DNA from 2 places in the Fusibacter fontis genome. Region 1 is predicted to be linked to the other one. Evidence: a T-box and tRNA genes for the amino acid it is inferred to sense, from the RefSeq annotation. Region 1 holds a T-box; the other holds one or more tRNA genes.

The links. The T-box of region 1 lies ahead of argS (arginine--tRNA ligase). A T-box ahead of a tRNA ligase gene usually reads a tRNA of that ligase, here a tRNA-Arg.
Region 2: it encodes a tRNA-Arg, which carries the amino acid that the T-box ahead of argS (arginine--tRNA ligase) is inferred to sense. The anticodon was not compared.

Annotation. Positions count from the first base shown of each region.
Region 1 is NZ_AP042445.1:1,405,287-1,410,329, forward strand. Features, by position in the region: gene ACZ41W_RS06365 (B12-binding domain-containing radical SAM protein) at 1-901, opposite strand, end outside; gene ACZ41W_RS06370 (response regulator) at 1,150-1,515, shown strand; gene argS (arginine--tRNA ligase) at 1,606-3,315, opposite strand; T-box leader at 3,361-3,551, opposite strand; gene ACZ41W_RS06380 (rhomboid family intramembrane serine protease) at 3,744-4,571, shown strand; gene ACZ41W_RS06385 (endonuclease MutS2) at 4,653-5,043, opposite strand, start outside.
Region 2 is NZ_AP042445.1:1,810,610-1,815,652, forward strand. Features, by position in the region: gene ACZ41W_RS08120 (CdaR family protein) at 1-186, opposite strand, end outside; gene cdaA (diadenylate cyclase CdaA) at 173-1,468, opposite strand; gene ACZ41W_RS08130 (chorismate mutase) at 1,865-2,479, opposite strand; tRNA gene ACZ41W_RS08135 (tRNA-Phe) at 2,672-2,747, opposite strand; tRNA gene ACZ41W_RS08140 (tRNA-Ile) at 2,777-2,853, opposite strand; tRNA gene ACZ41W_RS08145 (tRNA-Ser) at 2,864-2,952, opposite strand; tRNA gene ACZ41W_RS08150 (tRNA-Arg) at 2,956-3,032, opposite strand; tRNA gene ACZ41W_RS08155 (tRNA-Gly) at 3,042-3,116, opposite strand; tRNA gene ACZ41W_RS08160 (tRNA-Tyr) at 3,133-3,217, opposite strand; tRNA gene ACZ41W_RS08165 (tRNA-Thr) at 3,228-3,303, opposite strand; tRNA gene ACZ41W_RS08170 (tRNA-Asp) at 3,309-3,385, opposite strand; tRNA gene ACZ41W_RS08175 (tRNA-Val) at 3,480-3,555, opposite strand; tRNA gene ACZ41W_RS08180 (tRNA-Glu) at 3,674-3,748, opposite strand; tRNA gene ACZ41W_RS08185 (tRNA-Met) at 3,759-3,835, opposite strand; tRNA gene ACZ41W_RS08190 (tRNA-Met) at 3,846-3,920, opposite strand; tRNA gene ACZ41W_RS08195 (tRNA-Leu) at 3,937-4,023, opposite strand; tRNA gene ACZ41W_RS08200 (tRNA-Asn) at 4,034-4,108, opposite strand; rRNA gene rrf (5S ribosomal RNA) at 4,225-4,341, opposite strand; rRNA gene ACZ41W_RS08210 (23S ribosomal RNA) at 4,525-5,043, opposite strand, start outside.

The DNA.
Region 1 (5,043 bases):
TTAGAGTCATTTGATTCGTTGTTTGAATGCCGACTTCAAATTGAAAAAGACCTTTTCTCGATTTTTGAATCAACTGAATATAATCCTCATCTAGTAACGATGCTGTAATCTCAAAATGAAAATTGGTAATGCCATTGTCAATTTCCATTAAATAGTTCATGATTGCAAGTGCATGTGATTTGACTGCATTAAAGGTACGATCGACAAACTTAACTTGTGGTACTTTTTGGTCAATAAAAAACTTTAAATCTCGTTTTACACGTTCAATTGACAGATGCCTAACGCCCTTGAGTGCAGACGAAAGACAGTAACTACAATTATAAGGGCATCCTCTCGAACTTTCATAGTAAATTATCCGATTTTGATAAAGAGCCATGTCTGAGTATGGAAATGGAATTTCCTCTAAATGGTCAATCAATGGCATTGGTGGATTCTCAAAATAATCCATTCCTACTCTATAGGCCATTCCCGGTGTTTGACGAAAAGCTTCCTCCAAACAAGTATTTTGAAGATGAAGTAAAAATTCGGAAAATATGCGTTCGCCTTCTCCACAAATAATCCCGTTTAAATATGGATGTTGTTTCAGTTGGTCTTTTGGATCAAATGAAACTTCTGGTCCTCCAAAAATGACAAAAGAATTTGATTTAATTTTGCGATAATTGGTAAATATTACATTGAGGGCTTCTATATTCCATATATAGGATGAAACGAAAATACCATCATAACTTCCTTTGACCATGTCTTGTAATATTAAATCCATTTCATTATTTATGGTATATTCTTTAACCTCGATCATATAATCTAAGTGACAATAGTATTCTTGATAATATGCAGCAATCGAGCGAATTGCTAGATTTGAGTGAATAAATTTAGAGTTTAATGCCATCAGTAAAATTTTCATACATTCTCCTTGCATTTACAATGTCAATCACTGTATGTAAATGAGTTGTTTCAATATATGTTCTAGTATAACACGTCATACTCCTCAACCGGAATAAATAGTTTTTAGGTCGTACTTTTTCTATGATATACTGAAGTTGAACCTATTGATTAAAACACGAACCAAGGTTACAAACGCTATCAGAATTTACAAACACTATCCGAGATTACAAACAATATCTGAGGTTACAGACTCTACAAGGAGGTCGTATGAGAATTCTCCACTTTGAATACAGTGACTTTTTTAGACAAGTTGTTCACGATATGTCTTCACGACTAGGTTTTGATTATACTGGAACAAGTCGCGGTGAAGATTTTATGAAATTAATTAGCAAGCACGAAGTCGATGTCATCATAACAGGTATGGAGCTTAGCGATATGAAAGCAGAAACGCTTATTGCGAATATTAAGAGCTCGAAATACAATGAGGTTCCCATTGTCATATTGACTTCACTTGAAATAGATAATATTCATAAAAGATTGAAAGAACTTATCTTCAATGATTTTATTCTGAAAGAAAGTCTAAATGTAGAAAGCTTTAAAAAATGTATGTCTCGTTTTGATTCTACGAATTAATTTTAAAGTATTTTCTCTACATAACCCATTTGATTGAATAAAATTAGGGGTTACCACAATCTAAATATTAGATGTGGTAGCCCCTTTGTTTTACATTTGTTCAGGTGCATCCATACATAAGAGTTGTAAAGCGTTTTTGATCACAATTTGAACACTCTTAACGAGTGCAACACGCGCCGATTTAACAGCCTCATCGTCAACCAAAATTGCATTGTCGTGATAGAATCGGTTGAATGCTTGCGCAACTTCTATGACGTATCTTGCAATTGTGTGTGGTTCATAGTTCTTATGTGCTAAAATGACGATTTCACCAAATTTTGATAAAAGTCGAATAACGTCTTTAGATACAGAATCTGAAAGTGCGCTATAATCAGGTGCAGCGAGTTGAGTATCTTCCACTTTTCTCAAAACACTGCAAGCTCTCGCATGCGTATATTGAACATAAGGCCCAGTTTCCCCCTCAAATGACAATGTTTTATCCAGCGAAAAGGCATAATCTTTTGTTCTTGAGGTCGTTAATTCTTGGAATACAACCGCTCCAATACCAATTTGAGCAGCCACTTTTTCTTTGTTATCGAGATTTGGATTTTTCTCGTTGATAATTTGAAGTGTTTGTTCAACCGCTTTATCCAATACATCCTCGAGGAATACAACATTTCCCTTACGAGTTGACAATGCCCCTTCTTCAAGCGAAACCATTCCAAAGTCCACGTGAATACAATCTTTCGCCCAATCGTAACCCATTAATTCTACAATCTTAAACCATTGTTGAAAATGCAATTTTTGCGCACTACCAACAACATAAATATTTTTGTCAAAATTATAGGTGTCTTTTCTATACTTTGCAGCAGCTAAATCACGAGTTAAATAGAGGGATGAACCATCTTTTTTGGTAATCAACGCAGGAATCATTCCATATGCTTCTAAATTGACAATTTCAGCGCCTTCATCCTTCTGAACGAGATTTTTTTCTCGAAGTTCATTGATAATCGCTGGCATCTTATCGGAATAAAAACTTTCGCCTGCATACGAATCAAATGTAACACCCAATTTAGAATACACGCGATTAAACACTTTGAGCGACATATCTCTAAAAAGTGTCCAAAGCGCTACCGCTTCTTCGTCACCGTTCTCAAGTTTCGTAAACCAAGCTCTTGCTTCATCTTCAAGTTCCGGATGCGTTTCAGCTTCATCATGGAATTTCACGTATATTTTTAATAGTTCAGGGATTGGATCGGCTTCAATAACATCTCGATCTCCCCATAATTTATAGGCTACAATCAGCTTTCCAAATTGAGTCCCATAATCTCCCAAATGATTAATTGCAACAGTATCATAACCTAGATACTTGTAAATACGGTGAAGCGACTCTCCTATCATCGTACTTCTAATATGTCCCATATGAAATGGCTTTGCGATATTTACGGATGAGTACTCAATGATAGTTTTCTTACCATTTCCTAAAGTAGAGGTTCCATATTGATCTTTTTCTCTCAATACTTCCTCAAGAACATTTTTAGCAAATTGTTCTGTATTGACTGTGTAATTTAGAAAACCAGCCACAGCTTCGACTTTTTGAAAATTTGAATCAACCGGTAATTGTTGAACGACCTCATCTGCAATAGCCACAGGTGATTTTCTAAATGCTTTTGCAAGTTTAAAACATGGAAAAGCATAATCTCCCATCTCTGTGTTTTTAGGGTGCTCAACTAAAGACAGAATCTCTTCATAACTTAAATCGCCATTCATCTGATCAATGATTTCTTTTAATTGCTTTGCAATTAGTTCTTTGTAATTAATCATATTTCCCCTCCTCAAAAAATAAAAACGCCTCTTATTATAATAATAAGAGACGAAGGTTTCCGCGTTGCCACTCTTTTTAGAAAGATTCCTCTTTCTCACTCGAAGTCTTTAACGGTGACTACCGGCCTTTGGCATCTCATGGGCTCTCTTCATGTTCATGTATTACAGGACTCACACCAACTCCTGCTCGCTTTAAGGGACATTTACACTACTGTTCCAATCGTAGATTTTACTTATGTTCATTTCATTTTGATTTTGTTAATTTGAGTCTTACTTTACCATAGTAATGTTTATCTGTCAATATATAATGAAATTCTTGAATGAAGTGTAAAATATTTATGAAAACCTCTGCATATGACTTCACTATCTGGGAAATTATTGTATAATAACGATATGTTCATTTAAAGAAAATTCGAGGAGATACTATGGCAAATTTAAATTATTATAAGCATAAACTCAAGCATCTTTCATTGACCGAATGGTTAATTGGCATCAACATTTTTATGTTTCTTTTGACTCAGATTGCAGATTATTTTACTGGAAACGGACTTTTGTTTCTTGGTTCAAAGGTAAATGCCCTCATTGGCCTAGGAGAATTTTGGCGATTATTTACAGCGATGTTTTTACATGCGGACTTTTTACATTTAATGTTTAACATGATGGCACTTTACGTCATCGGTCGAGATATTGAACGATTCTATGGGAAACGCAACTTTTTAATCATCTATTTTATCTCAGGACTTATCGGTTCTGGAGCAAGCTTTTTGTTTAGTACGGCAACTTCGGTCGGCGCATCAGGCGCGATTTTTGGTTTAATGGGCGCTAACTTGTTTTTATACAAACTCAATCCTATTGTCTATAAAAAATTATTTGGGTCCGATTTAATCTTACTCGTTGGAATCAACCTACTCATCGGTCTTGTAAAACCGAACATCGATATGGCAGGACATATTGGAGGCTTAATTGGTGGTTTTTTCTTAGCTTACTCTGTTGGATTGAGTCACGAAAAAATTTTCCATTTAAAACGATTACCTGTTCAAGTCATTTCCGTACTATTGTTAGTCGTTCCTATTGTTTTGGGAACGCTGAAAGTTCAAGCTGATCCTGAAATCTTCTTACAAGGAGCAGCTTATTATTATCAAGATGGAAAAGCGGAAAAAGCCATCAGAACGTTAGAAAAAGGGCAAAAAAAATATCCTGATCAAAGTATCTATCAAGAGTGGATAGATGAAATTGAACAGGATATGAATTAATATTGTCAGATACAAATTAATAATACGAGATATGAATTGGTCATATAAAATATGAAATCAATTTTAAGAACAATTTATTGACTATTTTAATACTATAGTGGTTGCACCACTACCACCTTCATTATAAGCGGCATCTTCAAATTTTTTAATATGGGGGTGCCCTTTAAAATGCTCATGTAGACCTTTTCGAAGTGCGCCGGTTCCCTTTCCATGAATGATGCGAACTTGACTGAGGCTCGATATTGCCGCGTCATCCAGATATTTATCAATGATAGTAATCGCCTCGTCAATGTTATTTCCTCTGACGTCGATTTCCGGACTAATTGTAGCACTTTTCATAGTGAATGACTTCACTTTGTTAAACACCTTCTCATCTTTCTTCTTTTTACTGATAACTGAAAGCTGCTTAATGTTCACGTTCATCTTCATTAAACCTACCTGTACAGTCAGTTCACCCTTATCATTTGGCAAG
Region 2 (5,043 bases), 410 kb from region 1:
GACGTGATCCATGACAAAAAACCAGAATAAAATCGCAAGAGTCAAAGAAAGTAACTTTGTTCCGGTGTTTTGAGCAAAAAGCTGTTTCGGTAAGTTCCAAATAATGTCAATCCAATTTCGATGAATTTTATTCGCGATTCTTTGTCTTGTTAAACCTTTTCGAGGAGTGTTTTTATTTGTTTTCATTATAATCTCCTCCATCCATTTTTACTTTATTCAATGAACTCTTGGAAATTAAATTCATCTTATTTGAATTTTGGATAGTCTCATTTTCAGAATTCTGAATGGTCTCATTATCTAAAGTCTGGATAGCCTTATTATCTGAATTCTGGATAGCCTTATTATCTAAAGTCTGGATAGTCTTATTATCTAAAGTCTGGATAGTCTCAAGGTTATCTGAAACAACAACATGCCCCCCAACTATAATATCTGGCCATTCATCTACTTCTGAGCTTAGAAATTGCATTTCATTTATATTGCTATTAAAATCATTTCGTCTTAAAAATCCAAAATGGTTTCGAGAGTTTGATTGACCTTCTTTTTTAGCAAACAAGAGTTTTCGTTTCTTTTGAGTTGTCTTATCGTTCCCATTCACCTCATCGCTCAAACTAATTTCGCTTCTATTTTTATCATCTTTTATTCCATTGGCTTTACTTTTATCAACTCGTTCTTTTTCCGAATCCATGTGTTGTTTCATTAATTCTCTTAAAGATCCCGTATCTAAAAACCGTTGTAATTTGCCCTCAATCGCCATGGAAATAGCACCCGTTTCTTCAGAAACTATGATAATCATTGCGTCTGAACTTTCTGTCATTCCCATTGCAGCGCGATGCCTTGTTCCTAATTCTTTACTGATATACTTGTTTGAAGATAATGGAAGAAGACATCCTGCGGCCATTAAACGATTATTTTTTATCACTACCGCTCCATCATGTAATGGAGATTTTGGATAGAAAATATTCATTAATAAATCTGCCCCAATTTGAGCATCTACAACTGTCCCCGTTTCTACGATATCATTAATCCCGATTGTTCTCTCAATTACAATGAGTGCACCAATTTTTTTTCTAGACATGACACCCACAGCATCAACTATTTCATTTATGGATTGAGTCATTTCTAACTCAGTTGTTTTCTTATTGCCTGAAATTAACCACTGTGAGCGCCCTAAATGCTCAAGGGCTTTTCTTAACTCAGGTTGAAACAAAATAACCAGTGCGATTAAGCCGATAGTAAACGTACTCTGTAAAATGTAATTGATTGCATAGAGTTTCGCCCAACCGCTCAGTTTGGATATTACCAAAATAATAATAAACCCTTTCACAAGTTGCTCTGCTCTCGTCTCTTTAATCAAACCAAGAAGCTTATAAAACACAATCGCAATAATTCCAATATCAATGATATAATTTATTCTAATCTCTGCGATGTTTGCCATTATAACATCAATAAATGAATTGACTACTTCCATATTTTTCTCCTTTTCACCAATCTATAATTAACTCCAATTGATCATTTTGCCACAAATACACAGACGAGTTTTAGATCAAATTGATTCTAATGCCTTCAAAATTTTTGTTGTTATGAAATTGTGATGTCTCAAAGTACAGTATACTACATTTAAATTGCTGCATTCCGTTTAATATTGAATCGTAATAAATTTGTAATCAACTATAGATAAATTAGTTGCTTGCTCAATAAAATTGAATAGTATCCAGACGTCATACTCTACTTAATATTCATTTTGTTACGAGTTTTATCTTCATGATAATAGTACTTATCTCGATGAAGCTCTTTTTATCAATGACTGTTTTTCAATTGATAATAACTTTTCTATTGATAATTGCTTCTCTATTGATTACTGTTTTTATTGATTCAAAATTTTATCCTGCCTCATGACACTATTCGCTATTATAATTTCATATAACTTATCTATAATTTCCATAATTTCTAATTTTAATTGACTTATCTGATCATCCAAAGACAGAGTATCTGAGTCATTTATTGTATCTAGGTTCGTTACTAAATCAATAAAATTATTTTCGTTTATACTTGCAAAAAAAGAATTCACTCTTTCGCGATTTTTCATATATATTGCTTGCTCTCTACTACTATCACTCACTGTCATTTCATGAATCTTTTTATACATACCCACTTGATCCGTTACTATAAATCTTTTAATAATATTTTCAATAAGTATTTGATCGATGCGGTCAATTTCAAATCTATAAGTCTGCATATTTTGAACCTGGCTGAGATTAGAATTCTCAAAATTTAAACGACCACTTTTATTATTTGAATCCCCTTCATTTTGATCTAACGCATCCGTATGATGGTTTGTCATACCTACTTGATATTCAACCTGATTACTTATATTGTGGTTGTTCATATCGTGCTTGTTCATATCGTGGTTGTTTGTGCCTTGATTGTTATTACCTTGACTGGTTCGTAATTTCGATTGGCTTTTCTTTTCTTTACTCATAAACTGCTCCCTATTTATCCAATGAATGTGCAATTAATTCTTTTTTCAACTATTCCATTTAGTTATTGTTCAATTAATAATTTTATTTTCTCTAATTTTTTACTTTTTTACAATTTGTTAGATTGATTACTATCATTATATCAAAAAAATAAAAGACCAACGACTAAGAATTCTTAATCATTGATCTTAATATGGTGCCCAGAGGCGGAATCGAACCACCGACACGGGGATTTTCAGTCCCCTGCTCTACCGACTGAGCTATCTGGGCATGTGAGAGTTATACTCTCATAATTAATGTGGTGGGCATAAGTGGACTCGAACCACCGACCTCACGCTTATCAGGCGTGCGCTCTAACCAGCTGAGCTATACGCCCACATTAGAATTGGCGGAGAGGGTGGGATTCGAACCCACGTGGGCTTGCACCCTAACGGTTTTCAAGACCGCCCCGTTATGACCGCTTCGGTACCTCTCCATATGGCGCGTCCGTAGGGACTCGAACCCCAAACCCCCGCCTTAGAAGGGCGGTGCTCTATCCAGTTGAGCTACGAACGCTTATAAAATTGGAGCGGAAGACGAGATTCGAACTCGCGACCCTCGCCTTGGCAAGGCGATGCTCTACCACTGAGCCACTTCCGCAAAATGATTAATTAAATGGTGGAGGGAGAAGGATTCGAACCTTCGAAATCGTCGATAACGGATTTACAGTCCGCCCCCTTTGGCCACTCGGGAACCCCTCCAGTCATAAAATGGAGCCGGTGATGGGACTCGAACCCGCGACCTACTGATTACAAGTCAGTTGCTCTACCAATTGAGCTACACCGGCATAAATGGCGATCCAGAAGGGACTCGAACCCTCGACCTCTAGCGTGACAGGCTAGCGTTCTAACCAACTGAACTACTGGACCGCAATAATGATTACTCGTACATTATTGATGTACAAGTTCCCTCCTAGCAACCAAGTTGCATACGTCGGGCAGTTTTGAAATACAAAACTGAAAATGGTGGAAGTTATAGGGATCGAACCTATGACCCTCTGCTTGTAAGGCAGATGCTCTCCCAGCTGAGCTAAACTTCCATGTGAAAAAAACTCTCGTTTTCTTCAAATTGTCAACGGAACATTGACTGTTTTACTTCGTTAGTCTCCTAAAATTCTTCGAATTTAACGTCGACTGTTATACTTCGTAAAACATAAATGGTGACCCCTAGGGGAATCGAACCCCTGTTACCGCCGTGAAAGGGCGGTGTCTTGACCGCTTGACCAAGGGGCCATGATTAAAATGGTAGCGGCGGGCGGATTCGAACCACCGACCTTCCGGGTATGAACCGGACGCTCTAGCCAACTAAGCTACGCCGCCATAATAAACATGGTTGCGGAGGCAGGATTCGAACCTACGGCCTTTGGGTTATGAGCCCAACGAGCTGCCACTGCTCCACTCCGCGATAATAAATATAAAATTGGTGCCGAGGACCGGAATCGAACCGGTACGGTGTCGCCACCGCAGGATTTTAAGTCCTGTGCGTCTGCCAGTTCCGCCACCACGGCACGTTTAAAATGGCTCCAAGGGAGGGATTCGAACCCTCAGCCTATCGGTTAACAGCCGAGTGCTCCACCGTTGAGCTACCTTGGAATACTTTTAAAAGCATTTCATATTCTTCGGTGTAACAATCACTTATAAACATCACATTTCGCTTTGCTCCATGATTGTTGAGCTACCTTGGAATACTTTTTAGTTCTTAAAGAACAAACTAGCGACGTTCTACTCTCCCAGGCAGCTACCCGCCAAGTACCATCGACGCTGGAGGACTTTACTTCTGTGTTCGGTATGGGAACAGGTGTTTCCCCTCCGCCATCATCACTAGATATGAAATTGTTTACAATTTCAGCCGTAGGTCGGTTTGCGAAGCAAATTGACTAGGCACGTAGTAAAATTTGCCGTAGGTCGGTTTTTCGTAGAAAAACTGACTAGGCACAAGGTTATTATACCCTAGGTCATCAGACCCTGAAAATCACATATAGAGGTTCATTCAAAAGTGTTTGGATCGTTAGGTCAAGTCCTCGATCTATTAGTACCTGTCAGCTGAATGCATTACTGCACTTACACCTCAGGCCTATTACCACATTATCTTCATGGGATCTTACTCCATTTCTGGATGGGAAATCTCATCTTGAGGGGGGCTTCGCGCTTAGATGCCTTCAGCGCTTATCCCGTCCGAACTTAGCTACTCAGCTGTGCCATTGGCATGACAACTGATCCACCAGCGGTTCGTCCATCCCGGTCCTCTCGTACTAAGGACAGCTCCTCTCAAATTTCCTACGCCCACAGCAGATAGGGACCGAACTGTCTCACGACGTTCTGAACCCAGCTCGCGTGCCTCTTTAATGGGCGAACAGCCCAACCCTTGGGACCTACTTCAGCCCCAGGATGAGACGAGCCGACATCGAGGTGCCAAACCTCCCCGTCGATGTGGACTCTTGGGGGAGATAAGCCTGTTATCCCCGGGGTAGCTTTTATCCGTTGAGCGATGGCCCTTCCATGCGGTGCCACCGGATCACTAAGCTCTA